3 regions of the Streptomyces flaveolus genome follow, and region 3 is predicted to be linked to each of the others. Evidence: riboswitches for the same ligand, from Rfam matches in the RefSeq annotation. Region 3 holds a riboswitch; each other region holds the start of a gene.
The links. Region 3 has a riboswitch for cyclic di-AMP ahead of ACIRG6_RS19670 (transglycosylase family protein). Riboswitches for the same ligand answer to the same signal wherever they lie in the genome.
Positions count from the first base shown of each region.

Region 1: it holds a riboswitch for cyclic di-AMP, as region 3 does, so the genes downstream of both, ACIRG6_RS14005 (M23 family metallopeptidase) here and ACIRG6_RS19670 (transglycosylase family protein) in region 3, are expected to answer to the same signal.
Region 2: it holds a riboswitch for cyclic di-AMP, as region 3 does, so the genes downstream of both, ACIRG6_RS12405 (C40 family peptidase) here and ACIRG6_RS19670 (transglycosylase family protein) in region 3, are expected to answer to the same signal.

Region 1 is NZ_JBIWKU010000004.1:161,006-166,578, reverse strand. Features, by position in the region: gene ACIRG6_RS14020 (helix-turn-helix domain-containing protein) at 1-635, shown strand, start outside; gene ACIRG6_RS14015 (DUF6126 family protein) at 632-751, shown strand; gene ACIRG6_RS14010 (tyrosine-protein phosphatase) at 777-1,574, opposite strand; cyclic di-AMP (ydaO/yuaA leader) riboswitch at 2,013-2,170, shown strand; gene ACIRG6_RS14005 (M23 family metallopeptidase) at 2,175-3,113, shown strand; gene ACIRG6_RS14000 (SGNH/GDSL hydrolase family protein) at 3,338-4,123, shown strand; gene ACIRG6_RS13995 (TetR/AcrR family transcriptional regulator) at 4,161-4,781, opposite strand; gene ACIRG6_RS13990 (hypothetical protein) at 4,841-4,984, opposite strand; gene ACIRG6_RS13985 (MBL fold metallo-hydrolase) at 5,221-5,573, shown strand, end outside.
Region 2 is NZ_JBIWKU010000003.1:630,881-636,453, reverse strand. Features, by position in the region: gene ACIRG6_RS12415 (hypothetical protein) at 204-557, shown strand; gene ACIRG6_RS12410 (tellurite resistance/C4-dicarboxylate transporter family protein) at 535-1,545, opposite strand; gene ACIRG6_RS12405 (C40 family peptidase) at 1,572-2,768, opposite strand; cyclic di-AMP (ydaO/yuaA leader) riboswitch at 2,777-2,949, opposite strand; gene pcrA (DNA helicase PcrA) at 3,180-5,573, shown strand, end outside.
Region 3 is NZ_JBIWKU010000006.1:124,984-130,556, forward strand. Features, by position in the region: gene ACIRG6_RS19655 (DUF501 domain-containing protein) at 1-151, opposite strand, end outside; gene ACIRG6_RS19660 (FtsB family cell division protein) at 181-663, opposite strand; gene eno (phosphopyruvate hydratase) at 761-2,041, opposite strand; gene ACIRG6_RS19670 (transglycosylase family protein) at 2,310-3,053, opposite strand; cyclic di-AMP (ydaO/yuaA leader) riboswitch at 3,057-3,222, opposite strand; gene ACIRG6_RS19675 (LysM peptidoglycan-binding domain-containing protein) at 3,400-4,455, opposite strand; gene ACIRG6_RS19680 (cytochrome P450 family protein) at 4,599-5,573, opposite strand, start outside.

The sequences.
Region 1 (5,573 bases), on a different contig from region 3:
CGGAGGAACCGGTGGAGGAACCGGCGGACGCCGTGACCTCCGTGGTCGCCCCGCAGCTGCGCGCCCTGCGGCGCCGTGCGGCCCTCACCCTGGAGGCGGCGGCCCGCGCCGCCGGGCTGTCGCCCGCGCACCTCTCCCGGCTGGAGACCGGGCAGCGCCAGCCCTCGCTGCCGATGCTGCTCTCGCTCGCCCGCGTTTATGGTACGACCGTCTCGGAGCTGCTCGGCGAGACGGCCGCGGACCGGGACGCCGTCGTGCGGGCCGGGGACATGGAGCCGACGGCCGCCGGCGGCTGGACGTACTGGCAGGCCGGCGGTTCCGGCCGCGGGATGCAGGCCCTGCGCGTCCGTGTGCCGCACGGCTCCCAGGGCGACATCGTGCGCGTGCACCCCGGTGAGGAGTGGCTCTACGTCCTGCGGGGCCGGCTGCGGCTGCGCCTCGGGGACGCCGCGCACCTGCTCGGCCCGGGCGACAGTGCGCACTTCGACTCCCTGACCCCGCACCGGATCGCCGCCCAGGACGCCGACGGGCTGGAGCTCCTCTTCGTCCACACCCTGCTGCAGAGCCCCACGGCGGCGCTGTGCCTGGGGCCCGTCACCACACCGACCCTTCACACCGCAGGAGAGATGCCATGAGCACGATCCAGGACAAGCTCCCGCGCGCCCTGTGGGTGCGACTCCTCATCTACATCGCCCTCGGGCACGTCGTCGCGGGCTTCCTCTTCCTGCTCTTCGAGGTGGGCGCCAAGTAGCCGGCCGGCACCGTGAGCGGGTGGCTCAGTCCAGCATCCGCTCGCGCAGCCGCTCCCGGATCTCCGGGGTGACGCCGAGCCCGTTCTCCAGGTAGGTGTCGACCCCGCCCCAGGTCTCCTCGACGGTCTCGAAGGCCGCCGTCAGGTACTCGGCGCGCGCGTCGAACAGGGGGCTGAGCAGCTCCATGACCTCGGGGGAGTAGGCCGAGGCGGCGGAGCTGCTGCGGCGCACCTTGTAGCGGCGGTGCGTCGCGTTCGACTTCAGGTAGTCCTCCACGATGGCGTCCCGCTGCACGCCCAGGGCGAGCAGGGTGATCGCGATCGACAGGCCCGCGCGGTCCTTGCCGGCCGCGCAGTGCATCAGCGCGGGGACGCTGTCCTCGGCGAGCGCGTGCAGCACCCGGGAGTGCTCCGCCGTGCGCTCCTTGATGATCGTGCGGTAGGAGGTGATCATCCGGTTCGCGGCCTGGCCGTCCGCCAGGATTCCGCGGAGCTGGTCGAGGTCGCCGTCGCGGACCATCTTCCAGAACTCGGCGCCGTCGGCCGGATCACTCAGCGGCAGGTTCACATTGCGCACGCCCGGCAGCTCGACGTCCGGGCCCTCGAGCTTCTGGTCGGCGGCGTTGCGGAAGTCGAAGATCGTGTGCAGTCCCAGCGAGGCGAGGAACGCGGCGTCGTCCCCGGTGGCGTGCGCGAGGTGACCGCTGCGGAACAGCACCCCGTGGCGCACGCGCCGCCCGTCCACGGTCGGCAGTCCGCCCACGTCCCGGAAGTTGCGCACGCCGGCCAGCTCGGGTTCGGTCGACGGGACCTGCTGCGTCACGGGGGCTCCTCCCACTCCGCCCCGCCGGCGCTGCTCGTCGACGGGCGCCCAGCCGACGATACGGCATCCCTTGCCTGCGGCAACGAGTCACCCAAGGCCGACCGGCAGGTCCGGCTGCTGGGTATTTGGGCTGTCTGCCCGAATTGGTCCCTTCATTCCAACTCGTATGGAAATGAGGGGTGCTGGAGTGTCTCCCGTGAGCAGCGTCATAGAGGTGACCGTCCGTTGCCCGTCATGTTCACGTAATGCATGCGCTTATCAAGGCGCTTTGCGGAAAAGGACGCTCGCGGAATCCACGGAGTGTGACCGCCCGTTCCTCCAAAGGATCAAGCGAAACACCTGTCCGCGAAACCTCTCGCTTGTCCGTTCGCATCTTGGTCGCTTACGTTCACCACCGATCCGGACGGACGCCTAATCCTGCCGCCGACCGGAGCCCGCACTCGTCCACCACCCGTACACGGCAGGAGCGGGGGACCCACAGGTAAAACCGCCTGTTCCGGTTCCCGGAACGGCTCGGGGTAAAGCCGCGGCATGACGCGGCCGGGCATCTCCAGCCCGCACCCGACAGCTCACCTCGCAGGCGCCGGAGAGGAATTCGCCATGCCCGCGAAGGGTAAGCACCGCCGTACCAAGGCCCAGCGCCTCACCCGCACCATCGCCGTCGCCGGTACCGGTGGCGCCGCGCTCGCGCTCCCGCTGATGGGTGCCGCCGCCGCCAACGCCGCTCCCGCGCACTCCGTCGCCGGACAGTCCGTCCAGTCCGTCGCGACCGGCGCGCAGAAGTCGGCCGACAAGAGCTCGGCCTCGCACACCTACGTCGTGAAGAGCGGCGACTACCTCTCGAAGATCGCCGACGAGCAGCACGTCGACGGCGGCTGGAAGAAGCTCTACTCGGACAACCGCGAGGCCGTCGGCTCCGACCCGTCGCTCATCCACCCGGGTCTCAAGCTGTCGATCGGCCAGAAGGCCGCGGCCGGCAGCGCCAAGTCCTCGCCGTCCTCGGAGAAGTCCGCCGAGAAGCCGGCCCAGGCCGAGAAGTCCTCCGCGCAGTCCGCCGAGAAGTCGTCGGACACCGCGAAGACCTCCGCGTCGACGTCCTCCGGCGCGAGCGCCCAGTCCGCCGGCACCACCAGCGGCTACACCACCCCGGTGGCCGGCGCCGGCGTCGGCACCCCGTACCACCAGTCCGGCAGCATGTGGTCCAGCGGCTACCACACCGGCACCGACTTCGTCGTCCCGACCGGCACCTCCCTGAAGGCCGTCGGCGCGGGCACGGTCGTCTCCGCCGGCTGGGGCGGCGCGTACGGCAACCAGGTCGTCATCAAGCTCGCCGACGGCTACTACGCCCAGTACGCCCACCTGTCCTCGCTCTCCGTCTCCGCCGGCCAGTCCGTGACCGCCGGTCAGCAGATCGGTCTCTCCGGCGCCACCGGCAACGTGACCGGACCGCACCTGCACTTCGAGATCCGCACCACGCCGGACTACGGCTCCGACGTGGACCCGGTCGCCTACCTGCGCTCGCACGGCGTCTCCATCTGACGACCGTCCCGCGCAGTACCCGCGCCACCGAAGGCCGGACCCCGATCCCCGGGTCCGGCCTTCGGTGCGTCCGTCATCGGGCTTTGCTTATTCCTGAGTTGGCGAACACTTTAGGAGTGGCTTTTCTCACCGCCCGTCAACCCTTTCCTACGGTCGCGTAGGTCACATTCCAGGGTGAATCATGGGCCGATGTGGCAGACGATTCGAAGAGTGACAGCAGAGCAGTGATCGGGTCGTACGTGGCGGTGGGGGACAGCTTCACCGAGGGCGTCGGCGACCCCGGCCCCGACGGGGCGTTCGTCGGCTGGGCCGACCGGTTCGCCGTACTGCTCGCGGACCGGCGCCCCGAGGGCGACTTCACGTACACGAACCTCGCCGTACGCGGCAGGCTGCTCGACCAGATCGTGGCGGAGCAGGTCCCCCGGGCGGTCGAACTCGCGCCGGACCTGGTCTCGTTCTGTGCCGGCGGCAACGACATCATCCGGCCCGGCACCGATCCCGACGAGGTGGCCGAACGGTTCGAGCGGGCGGTGGCCGCGCTGACCGCCGCGGCCGGCACGGTGCTGGTGACCACCGGCTTCGACACCCGCGGAGTGCCCGTCCTCAAGCACCTGCGCGGCAAGATCGCCACCTACAACGGGCACGTGAGGGCCATCGCCGACCGCTACGGCTGCCCGGTGCTGGACCTGTGGTCGCTGCGCAGCGTCCAGGACCGCAGGGCCTGGGACGCCGACCGCCTGCACCTGTCGGCCGAGGGGCACACCCGCGTGGCGCTGCGCGCCGGCCAGGTCCTCGGCCTGCGCATCCCGGCGGACCCGGACCAGCCCTGGCCGCCCCTGCCACCGCGCGGCACTTTCGACGTCCGGCGGGACGACGTGCACTGGGCACGGGAGTACCTGGTGCCGTGGATCGGCCGCCGCCTGCGCGGCGAATCCTCGGGGGACCACGTCACGGCCAAGGGGACCCTGTCGGCGGACGACATCAAACTGCGGATCGCCGCGGTGGCCTGAGGCGAGGACGCCCTGCTGCTCCGGCCGGCGGGGCGCCTCAGGGGCGTGGCTCGGTCAGGGCCTCCCGGTCCAGGCCGAGTTCGCGGGCGAGCGCCTCGTCCACCCAGCGCAGCGCACGGGTGCGGGGCACCGCGCCCGTGTACGACGTCAGCTGAACGGCCAGCCCGTCCAGCAGTGCCGTCAGCCGCAGGGCGGCGCCGTCGGGGTCCGGGCACGGGAACTCCCCGGCGGCCACACCGTCCGCGATGACCTCGGCGATGGCCGCCTTCCACTGCCGGTCCAGCTCCCGCGTGACCTCCCGCAGCGCGGGCTCGCGCAGCGACGCCGCCCAGCCCTCGATCCACAGCCGCCAGCCCTTGGCCTGCCCGGTCGGGGCGTACCACCGCACGGCCGCGCGCAGCCGGCGCAGCGCCGACGTACGGCGGCCCAGCAGCTTGCGCAGACGGGCCAGATCGTCCTCGGCGGCGTGGGTGAACGCGGCGGCGACCAGCCTCTCCTTCGTCGAGAAGTGATAGAGCACCAGCGCGCTGCTGACACCGAGCGCCGCGGCCACGTCGGCGATCCGCAGCGCCGCCACGCCCCGCGCCGATATCTGCTCGATGGCCGCGCGCAGCAGCTCCTCACGCCGCTCCGCCACACTCAACCGGACTCTCGTCACGCCCGTCACCCTATACAGGCGCACGCGTGTGCGACGACGGCCGCATCCGGCCCGCCGGCTCAGTCCACCGTGGCGGTGGCCGCGCCCGTGCGCCCCGCGCCGGGCAGGTCGCAGGAGTCCTGGAAGCCCTGACTGGTGAGGTCGAGCGCGGCGTTGACCCGGGAACGCAGGCTCTCGACGGCGATCACGGCCGTCAGCTCCACGAACGCAGGCTCGCCCGGCCGAAGCGGAAGAGGAGAGTCCGGGGCGGGGTGAGGGACACGCGGGCCATGGGGGCCACCTTCCTGTCCGTCGGCCGTGCCGAACCGTTCCGGGCGCTCCGGCGGGGGCGCCCTCACCGGTACGGCGGGCGGAGGGAACCTGGATGTGGCATCCGTCGTTCGAGGTGACGTCGGACAGGACGACAATGAGAGCCTGACCCACTCCACCAGGAGGTACCGTGGCCGCCCCCCGTTCCCCCCACACCGGGTTCCGCGTGCCGCGGCCCGCCGCCTTCGGCGCGGACCCGGGCGGTGAGCGCATGGCGCGTATCCGCAGATCGCCGCACTTCCGTGACGGGGTCTTCCAGAACCCCGGCGGCACCGCCCGGACCCGGCCCTCCGGATCGGCCCGCGAGTTCGCCAAGATCTACTTCGACCGGGAGTCGCGGCTGCGCCGTGCCCCGCGCGGCACGGTCCCGGTCCACGCCGCCACGCTCGCCGACCTCGCCCGGCCGCCCGCCACCGGGCTGCGGCTGACCTGGGCCGGGCACTCCAGCGTGCTCGCCGAGATCGACGGACAGCGGGTGCTCTT
Region 2 (5,573 bases), on a different contig from region 3:
CGGTACCGGACCGGCGGGCGACCGTAGGTGACCGCGGGCCGGACAGGAGGCCGTCCTCTTCACGCAGGGTGATGACCGAAGTGCCGGATCGGAGTCATGTGGGGACGAGGAGCTGCTATGGGGCGCATATATGCGACCGGGCCCCCTCGGGCCGGGCGGGCCGGTGTCGGAGCGTGTCCGGCCGCTGATTAGGCTCCGGCCTCATGGACGTACTCATCCACCTCTTCGTCGGTCTGCACATCGTCGGCATCGGAGCGCTGCTCGGCGGCTTCCTGACCCAGATGAAGGCGATGGGCCAGGGCACCGCCCGCTTCACCCCGGCCATGCTGCACGGCGCGCTGACGATGCTGGTCACCGGAGCGGTCCTGGTCGGCCTCAACCAGGCCCAGGACCACGCGGTCGACAACGTCAAGATCGGCGTGAAGCTGGCGGTGCTGATCGTGATCCTCGGCCTCGTCTACGTGAAGCGCGACGACGAGAAGGTGGACAAGCCGCTGTTCGGCCTCGTCGGCCTGCTGACCCTGGTGAACATCTTCATCGCCGTGCTGTGGACCTGACGCCCGCGGCCCCCGCCGAAGCGGACCGCAGCCCGGACCGGGCCGAGGCGACCGCCCCGACGGCGACCGCCAGCCACGCGGCCACCGCGATCCACACCAGGGCCTGACCGGGCCCCTCCAGCCACGGGACGTCCACGGCGGCGGCGACGGACAGCGTCGCCGCCGCCGTCATGCCGAGGGGGAAGACGGTCGACCACCGGCGCACGTCGTAGCGGAGGCGGGGCCACACGAGCTCGCCGACGAGCAGGACGACGTACCAGGCGAGGTCGAGCGCCAGCAGGGCGACCGTCGCGTCGTGCAGCACGGCACCGTCGTCGTCGTTCCACAGGTACGTTCCGGTGCCTGCCGCGGCGAGCAGCTTGGCCCCCGCGAGCGCCGAGATGGCGAGCGCGCCGCCCGCGACCCAGTGGTCCCCGGCGCCGCGGGCCACCTGCCGCGGGTCGAAACGGAACAGCGCGATGACGTAGAGCACGAGCCCCAGCCAGAACGGCACCAGCGCCACGTGCGCGAGCCAGGCCGTCGAGGTGGCCGCGGCCAGCGTGGCCCCCAGCACGGCGAGGCCCTCCGTCGCCACGCAGCCCAGGAAGACCGCCCCGGGCATCCGCCGCTCCCAGTGCTGCACGACCACCAGCAGCAGCCCCGGCCACAGCAGAGCGGCCAGTGCCAGCAGCGCCGCCGCCAGGGCCGTCCAGCCGAGCAGCGAGAAACGGGTGCCGAGCACCGTCGTCGCGGCGACGGCCGTCAGCGCGCCCGGCGTCCCCGCCTGCGTCACCCACTTCCCCCGGTCGGACAGCAGCAGGGAGACGAAGTTCACCGCGAGCGCCAGCCACGCGGCGCAGGCGAGCACCAGCGCGATGCGGGACAGCAACTCGTGGTGCGTCAGGTGCAGGCCGACCGACAGGATGCCGGTCGCCATCACCGCGGCCCCGGCCGCCGGCGGACGCTGCGCCCACCAGGCGCGCAGAGGGTGACGAGTGCCGGATGACATGGGTCGATGCTAGAGAGCGCCGCGCGTCAGGCCGGGCGCACCACGCTGTGGATCGACGACTCGCCGTCGTAGTAGACCGACTCCTCGCGGACGTACGCGCCCGGCTTCGGGGCGTGGATCATCATGCCGTTGCCGATGTAGATGCCGACGTGGCTGATGTCGTCGTAGAAGAAGACCAGGTCACCGGGTTGCGCCTGGGAGACGGAGACCGTCGTGCCGGACTCGACCTGGTCGTAGGTGGTGCGCGGGAGCGTCACGCCCGCGGCCTTCCAGGCGGCCTGGGTGAGACCGGAGCAGTCGTAGGAGCCGGGACCCGTGGCGCCCCAGACGTACGGCTTGCCGATCTGGGCGCGGGCGAAGGCGAGCGCCTTCCCGGCCTTGGTACCGTACGAGGGGTCCGGCGCGGAGGAGCCGCTTCCCGTGCCGTCCGAGGCCGAACCGGAGGTGCCGGCGGAGCCGGAGGAACCTGTCGAGGTGTCGTTCTCCTGCTGGGCGGCCTGCTCCTGCCGCTCCCGCTCCCGCGCCTGCTGCCGGGCCAGCTCGGCGGCCTTGCGGGCGGCCTCCTCCTGCTTCTTCTTCTCGATCGCCGCGAGCCGGGCCTTCTCCTCGGCGGTCAGCGTCGACAGCAGCTCGCGCGCGGTGGTGAGCTTCTTCTGGACCGTGGCCTTGGCCTGCTTCAGGTCGTTCTGCGAGTCGGTGAGCGTCTCGAGGCTCTCGGTGGCCTCCCGGCGCTTCTTCATCGTCTCGGACTGCTGGGTGACGTAGTCGTCGACCGCGTCTTTCTGGCGCCCGGTGAGCCGGTTCATCAGCTGGCTCTGGTCGACGTAGTCCTGCGGCGAGTCCGCGAGCAGGAAGGTCGCGGTCGACGGGACCAGGCCGCCCGTGCGGTACTGCGCGGAGGCGTAGGAGCCCAGCTCGTCGCGGGCCTCGTTGAGCTTCTGGGTGCGCTTGGCGACGTCGTCGAGGAGGGTGTCGACGCGCTCGCGCTGCTTCGCGGTCCTCTCCTTCGCCGCGTTGTACTTCTCGGTCGCCGACCCGGCCTGGCGGTAGAGGTCGTCGACCTTCTTCTCGACCTCTTCGAGGGTGGGCCTGTCGTCCGACGGTACGGCGTCGGCCGTCTGGGACAGCAGGGCGACGGAGGTGAGGGCCGCCGTGGCGAGGGCGGGGGTCCGTATGCCTGCTACGCGCGTACCGGTGGGGCGCGACTTGCGGTGCGACGCCAAGGGAGGCGACTCCTTCCGTGCTCCGCCTACCGGGTTAGCTGTCGGGTTCGGGCGGTGGTTCGGAAGGATTGCCCTACGGCGCCGCCCTCGTCGAGGGCGGGTGGCCGATTCACCCCAGGAATTCGGTCGGGTCCCCGGCTCCGGGCGCCGTACGGCACGCCGGACTCGGCGGAGGCCGCGCGGCCCGGCGACGTTCGCCGGAGGGGACGTGCGACCTGTCCGGCACCGTAGCCAACTCGTGCGGTGCCTGGGAAGGTTGCCGGGTGATATGCCCGATACATTTTCGTGACCTTCGGCGCGAGGGTCACTCCGTGTGATAGCGCCTGATCCGAGAGTCCCGATCTCCGCGATGCGGGCCATTTTCCGGGGTGGCAGCCGGTTGTCGGTGGGGCGCCCTAGACTCGGAGAGCGATGAGCAGCCTCTTTGACGACAGCTTCCTGGCGAGCCTCCAGACCCCGCGCGGTCACGAGGAGGAACCTCCGCCGCCGCCCGAGGACGATCACGTGACGGAGCCGGTTCCGCACGATCTGTTCGGCGGGAAGTTCGACGCGCCGCCGGAGCGGGACCCGTACTACCGGGACGGCGCCCCGCGCCCCGTCGTGGACCCGGCCGCGCTCCTGGAGGGGCTCAACGACAACCAGCGCGCCGCCGTCGTGCACTCCGGCTCCCCGCTGCTCATCGTGGCCGGCGCCGGCTCCGGCAAGACCCGGGTGCTCACCCACCGCATCGCCCACCTGCTGGGCGAGCGGGGCGTCCACCCCGGGCAGATCCTCGCGATCACCTTCACCAACAAGGCCGCGGGCGAGATGAAGGAGCGCGTCGAGCAGCTCGTCGGCCCGCGCGCGAACGCGATGTGGGTGATGACCTTCCACAGCGCGTGCGTCCGCATCCTGCGCCGCGAGTCCAAGAGGCTCGGCTTCACGTCGTCGTTCTCGATCTACGACGCCGCCGACTCCAAGCGCCTGATGGCGCTGGTCTGCCGCGACCTGGACCTCGACCCCAAGCGCTTCCCGCCCAAGTCCTTCAGCGCCAAGATCAGCAACCTCAAGAACGAGCTGATCGACGAGGAGGACTTCGCCGCCCAGGCCGCCGACGGCTTCGAGAAGACCCTCGCCCAGGCCTACGCCCTCTACCAGTCGCGGCTGCGCGAGGCCAACGCCCTCGACTTCGACGACCTGATCATGACCACGGTCAACCTGCTCCGCGCCTTCCCGGACGTCGCCGAGCACTACCGCCGCCGCTTCCGGCACGTCCTGGTCGACGAGTACCAGGACACCAACCACGCCCAGTACGCCCTCGTGCGCGAGCTCGTCGGCACCTCGGAGCACCCCGTCGACGTGCCGCCCGAGGCCGAGGTCCCGCCCGCCGAGCTGTGCGTCGTGGGCGACGCCGACCAGTCGATCTACGCCTTCCGCGGCGCCACCATCCGCAACATCCTCCAGTTCGAGGAGGACTACCCGGACGCGACGACGATCCTGCTGGAGCAGAACTACCGCTCCACCCAGACGATCCTGAGCGCGGCCAACGCGGTCATCGAGCGCAACGAGTCCCGCCGCCCCAAGAACCTGTGGACCAACCAGGGCGCGGGTTCGCAGATCACCGGGTACGTCGCCGACACCGAGCACGACGAGGCCCAGTTCGTCGCCGACGAGATAGACCGCCTCACGGACGCGGGCGAGGCCCGGGCCGGTGACGTCGCCGTGTTCTACCGCACCAACGCCCAGTCCCGTGTCTTCGAGGAAGTGTTCATCCGCGTCGGCCTGCCCTACAAGGTCGTCGGCGGCGTCCGCTTCTACGAGCGCAAGGAGGTCCGGGACGTCCTGGCCTACCTGCGCGTGCTGGCCAACCCCGAGGACTCGGTGCCGCTGCGCCGCATCCTCAACGTCCCCAAGCGCGGCATCGGCGACCGCGCCGAGGCGATGATCGACGCGCTCGCCCAGCGGGAGAAGATCAGCTTCCCGCAGGCGCTGCGCCGCGTGGACGAGGCGTACGGCATGGCCGCGCGCTCCGCGAACGCCGTCAAGCGGTTCAACGCGCTCATGGAGGACCTCCGCACGATCGTCGAGTCCGGCGCCGGACCGGCGACCGTGCTGGAGGCCATCCTCGAACGCACCGGCTACCTCGCCGAGTTGCAGTCCTCCACCGACCCGCAGGACGAGACCCGCATCGAGAACCTCCAGGAACTCGCCGCCGTCGCCCTGGAGTTCGAGCAGGAGCGGGCCGAGGCCGAGGGGGAGAGCGCCGGCACGCTGGCCGACTTCCTGGAGCGGGTCGCGCTGGTCGCCGACTCCGACCAGATCCCCGACGAGGAGGACGGCGACGGCGTCGTCACCCTGATGACCCTGCACACCGCCAAGGGCCTGGAGTTCCCGGTCGTCTTCCTCACCGGCATGGAGGACGGCGTCTTCCCGCACATGCGCGCCCTCGGCCAGGCCAAGGAGCTGGAGGAGGAGCGCCGCCTGGCCTACGTCGGCATCACGCGTGCGCGGGAGCGGCTCTACCTGACCCGGTCCACGCTGCGCAGCGCCTGGGGGCAGCCGTCGTACAACCCGCCCTCGCGCTTCCTCGAGGAGATCCCGGCACCCCACCTGGAGTGGAAGCGCACCGGTGCCAACGGGCCCGCGCCCTCCGCGCCGGTCTCGGGAGTGGCGGCCTCGCTGTCGTCGTCCCGGTCCCGCTCCTCGGCGTCGGGTGCTTCCGGCTTCGCCACGCGCCGGTCCGCCTCCGAGAAGCCGACGGTCTCGCTCGCGGTCGGCGACCGTGTCACGCACGACCAGTTCGGGCTCGGCACGGTGGTCGGGGTC
Region 3 (5,573 bases):
GCGCCGTCTCCACGACGTCCGGCTGTCCGCACGGGCAGCGGTGCGCGATGGCGCGCAGGCCGCGCGGGGGACGCCCGAGCTGCTGCTTGAAGGCCTCCACGTCCGCGTCGGTGGGCTCGGTGCGCGGGGTGGTCGGCGGGGGAGTCTGCATGACTGTCTTCTGCTGGTCTTCCTGTTGAGTCACTGCCGGTGGGCGGCGGCGTCGGCCTTGTCGACCCCGTCCCACACGTTCCGGTACCAGGGACGGTCGGCCGCCCCGACGTCGGTGCGCGCCTGCTCAGCCGCGTGCGGGTCGACGACGACGAACCCCGTCTCCCCCGGCATCACGTAGTGCAGCCGCAGGCGGATCTGCTGCTCGGCGTACGCGTCGTCCTGCCAGCGTGCCTTGAGGTCGCGCAGGTCCTCGACCCGCTGGCGGGTCCGCGCCTGCTCCTCGCGCAGGTCGGCGATCTCCGCACGCTGGGCGACGTACTGCCGTATCGGGTAGGCGAGCGCCACGACGAGCGAGCACAGCACCATCGCGAGCAGCGCCGCCCGGCCCGTCAGACGGGAACGGCGGGCCTGCCGCTTGGTCTGCGAACGGTAGACCCGGGCCGCGGTCTGTTCCCCGATGATCCGGATCCTGGTCGCGGTGGAGAAACGGTCCCGGTCCTTCACGGCCATCTGGTCTCCGCCTCCCGTGCACGCGCGTACGTCCCCGCACACGGTACGGGACCGGGTACGGGGACGTACGTACGACGCTGCCTCTTACAGGGGCGGGTCAGCCCTTGAAGCGCGGGAACGCGCTGCGGCCGGCGTACACCGCGGCGTCGTCGAGGATCTCCTCGATGCGCAGCAGCTGGTTGTACTTGGCGACGCGCTCGGAGCGGGCCGGGGCGCCGGTCTTGATCTGGCCGCAGTTGGTGGCGACGGCCAGGTCGGCGATGGTGACGTCCTCGGTCTCGCCGGAGCGGTGGGACATCATGCACTTGAAGCCGTTGCGCTGGGCCAGCTCCACGGCGTCCAGGGTCTCGGTCAGCGAACCGATCTGGTTGACCTTGACCAGCAGGGCGTTGGCGGCGCCCTCCTCGATGCCGCGGGCCAGGCGCTCCGGGTTGGTGACGAACAGGTCGTCACCGACGAGCTGGACCTTGTCACCGAGCTTGTCGGTGATGGTCTTCCAGCCCTCCCAGTCGTCCTCGAACAGCGGGTCCTCGATGGAGACCAGCGGGTACGCCTCGACCAGCTCGGCGTAGTACTCGGTCATCTCGGCGGCCGAGCGCTCCTTGCCCTCGAAGGTGTAGGAGCCGTCCTTGTAGAACTCGGACGCGGCGACGTCCAGCGCGAGCGCGATCTGCTCGCCCGGGGTGTAGCCGGCCTCCTTGATGGCCTCGAGGATGAGGTCGAGGGCCTCGCGGTTGGAGCCGAGGTTCGGGGCGAAGCCGCCCTCGTCGCCGAGGCCGGTGGCCAGGCCCTTGCCCTTCAGCACCTTCTTGAGGGTGTGGTACACCTCGGTGCCCCAGCGCAGCGCCTCGGAGAAGGACTCCGCGCCGATCGGGGCGATCATGAACTCCTGGATGTCCACGTTGGAGTCGGCGTGCGAGCCGCCGTTCAGGATGTTCATCATCGGCACCGGCAGCAGGTGCGCGTTCGGGCCGCCCAGGTAGCGGAACAGCGGCAGGTCGCTGGCCTCGGAGGCGGCGTGGGCCACGGCGAGGGAGACGCCGAGGATGGCGTTGGCGCCCAGCGAGCCCTTGTTGTCGGTGGCGTCCAGGTCGAACATGGCCTGGTCGATCAGACGCTGCTCGGTGGCGTCGTAGCCGACCAGCTCCGGGCCGATCTGCTCGATGACGGCGAGGACGGCCTTCTCGACACCCTTGCCCTGGTAGCGGTTGGGGTCGCCGTCACGGAGCTCGATGGCCTCGAAGGCACCGGTGGAGGCGCCGGACGGAACGGCGGCACGCCCCGTGCTGCCGTCGTCGAGGCCGACCTCGACCTCGACCGTGGGGTTGCCTCGGGAGTCCAGGATTTCCCGGGCTACGACGACGTCGATGGACGGCACGAGCATCTCCTTCTTCAATGTGACGCTTCGGTGTGACGCGGGTCCGCGAGGACCGCAGCGGCTCTGCGGGACGAGCCTAACCGGCTCCGGGCGATCGGCCAGCCGGTCGCCCACCCGATGGACAGAACCGAGAGTAAATTGTTTCCGAACGGAACAAAGACCGTTCGCGGAAACCCGGCGGCCTCCCCCGGCCACCGGGGCGCAAAAAAGCCCGCCCCGGTGCGTACGGGGGAACACGCACCGGGGCGGGAGCAGGGCGGGCCGCCGCTTACTTGAGGTGCAGCTGCTGGCCCGGGTAGATCAGGTCGGCGTCGTCGACGATGTCGTCGTTCAGCTTGAACAGCTTCGCCCAGCCGCCCTGGACGTGGTGCTCCGTGGCGATCGAGCTGAGCGTGTCGCCCTTGACGACCTTGTACTCGCCGTCGCCCTTCTCGACCTTCTTGCCGGTCGGCGTGGTGACGGTCTTCTTCTCGGCCTTCGTCTCGGCCTTGGCGGCCGGACGCTCGGAGGAGCGGGAGGCCTTCTGCTCGGTGGAGCGCTCGGCCGTGGAACCGCTGCTCTGGCTCTGCGAGCTCTCGGAGCTGCCGGAGGACTGCGAGGAACCGCTGTCCTGGCTCTCGGTGGAGCCGCCGCCGTACGCGGCGCTCGACAGGCCGGTGCCGCAGACCGGCCAGGCACCCTTGCCCTGGCTCGCGAGCACCTTCTCGGCGACCGCGATCTGCTGCGTCTTGCTCGCCTGGTCGGCGGTCGAGGCGTACTGCGTACCGCCGTAGGCGGCCCAGGTGGAGGCCGAGAACTGCAGACCGCCGTAGTAGCCGTTGCCGGTGTTGATGGACCAGTTGCCGCCGGACTCGCACTGGGCGACGGTGTCCCACTCGGACGCGGTGGCGGCGGAGGCGTTGCCGGCCGCCATCAGCGGGGCGGCGACGGCGGCACCGGTGACGCCGGCGACGGCGATGACACGGGTGGCCTTGGACGGACGACGGTGCTTGCCCTTGCCGGAAAACAGCATGGTTGATCCCCTCACCGACGCCTGCGAGGTGAGCTGTCGGGTTCGGGCCGGTTGAGTTGCCCGGCCGGGTCCCTTGCGGGACTCGGCTTCACCCCTAGCCGCTCCGGATCGCTGCCCGGTGCGGCACTTACCTTGGGTCCCCCGCTCCTGCCTGCGGCGCTTGACGCGACGACTGTTCCCGTACCGCCACTGGCAGGATTCGGCGTTGCGGCGGTCGGGGCCCGCGGTGGCGAGCGGTCACGACCGTAGACACGCGCTCCGTGGTTTTTCAAAGACGATCACGGCTTCTGAGACCTATCTCTCACGTGATCCAAAACGGACATAGGGCCTCTAACTGTGACGCGAACTACCCCTGGTTTTCGACCGGTTCGCCCCCGACCGTGAGCGTCTGACCGGGCAGGATGTGGTCCGGGTCGGCGCCGACCACGTCCTTGTTGTCGGCGTAGAGGGTGTGCCATCCGCCGGTGAGGTCAAGGGAGTCGGCGATGCCCCACAGACTGTCGCCCGAACGGACGGTGTACGAGCCGTCCGTGAGGCCGCGGCCGCCGTTCTCGCCGCGCGAGGCGTGCCGCCCCGTCGACTCCGCCGTACGGCCGTCCACCGCGCCCTCCTCGGCGCTGCCGCCGCGATGCCGGCCGGCCGTGGACTCCTCGGTGCCTGCGGACTCCGAAGCGGCGTCACTCTGCCCCGACTTGTCCGACTCGTCACCACCCGGTGGGGTGACCCCCGTACCGCCGGACGCCTGCGCGTCATCGCCGGCCGGGGTGCCGGACGGGGTGGACCTGTCGGACTTGACCGTTTCGTCCCCACTGCCCGACGCGGCGTCAGTCGAGGCCGAGGCGGACGGCGAGGGGGACGCGGACTCGGTCCGGGACGGAGAGGGAGTCGCCGAAGAAGACGATTCGGGGACGGACTCCCGGGAATCGGTCAAGCCGGACGACCCGGACGTCCCCGAAGTGCCCGATCCGCTCTTCCCCGCCGACGCCCCGTCACCCGGGGTCGCGGTGCCGCCGGACAGGATTCCCGAGTCGTTGCCCAGCCCCGCGAGCAGGCCGCAGGTCGGCCAGGCGGCGATGCCCTGGGCCGCGAGCACCTTCTCGGCGACGGCTATCTGCTGCGAGCGGCTCGCCTGGTCGGCGCTCGACGCGTAGCCCAGACCGCCGTACTGCTCCCAGATGTCCTGGGACAGCTGCAGGCCGCCGTAGTAGCCGTTGCCGCTGTTCTGGCTCCAGGCACCGCCCGTCTCGCACTCGGCGACCCGGTCCCAGTTCGTTCCGTCGGCCGCGTGGGCGCCGGTGGCCCCCAGGAGCGGGATCGCGATGGCGGAGCCGGTCACTCCTGCAGCGACGACCAGGGCGGGAGCCTGGCGGGGGCGACGGTGACGACCGTTCCCGGAGAGCATGCGACGACCTTTCACGAGACAGCGGGGACGGCGCGGCGAGTGAGGCTCGGCGCCACGCTGATCCGTGAACGTATAGGCAGATGATCGCTTGTCACAAGTTCATGCCGCGCAGATCACGTGAAGATCACAGAGGTGAGCGCGTGTCACCTTTGCGTCGGCGACGGATTGTTCCCGGGCGGCGACGGGACCGGTGTGAACGACACCGGCAGGGTGCGCAGCCCCCGCATGATGAGCCCGCCGCGCCAGCGCAGTTCGGCCGGATCCGCGGCGAGGGCCAGGTCCGGGAGACGGGTGAGGAGCGTGGCGAGCGCGGTCTGCCCCTCCAGCCGGGCGAGCGGAGCGCCGAGGCAGTAGTGGATGCCGTGGCCGTACCCGAGGTGCTGGCTGTCCCGGCGGGAGAGGTCGAGGGTGTCCGGATCGGCGAACCGCTCCGGGTCCCGGTCGGCGGCGGCCAGGACGACGAGGACGGGATCTCCGGGAGCGATGTCCTGCCCGCCGATGGTGAGCGCCTCGGTGGCGAAGCGCCAGGTGGCGAGCTCCACGGGGCCGTCGAAACGGAGGAGTTCCTCCACGCCGGTCTCCAGCAGGCCGCTCTCGCCGGCGGTGAGGGAGGCCTGCAGACGGGCCCGCTGCTCGGGGTGGGTGAGCAGGGCGTACGTGCCGTTGCCGATGAGATTGACCGTGGTCTCGAACCCGGCGAACAAGAGGATGAAGGCCATCGCCGCGGCCTCGTTCTCGGTGAGGTGCTCACCGTGGTCGGAGGCGCGGATGAGACCCGAGATGAGGTCCTCGCCGGGGCCGGGCTCGGCCGGCAGCGCGGCGCGCTTGCGGTGGATGAGGTCGGCGAGATAGCCCCGCATCTTCTTCACCGACCGTGCGACGCCGCCCCGGGGGCCGCCCCCGTGGCGGATCATCATGCCCGCCCAGTCCCGGAAGTCGTCCTGGTCCTCGCGCGGCACGCCGAGCAGGTCGCAGATGGCGTAGATGGGCAGGGGGAAGGCGAATTCGTGGATGAGGTCGGCGGAGCCGGTGGCGGCGAACCGGTCGATCAGGTCGTCGGCGAGCTCCTGCACCCGCGGCGCGAACTCGGCGACGCGCCGCGGCGTGAACGCCTTGCT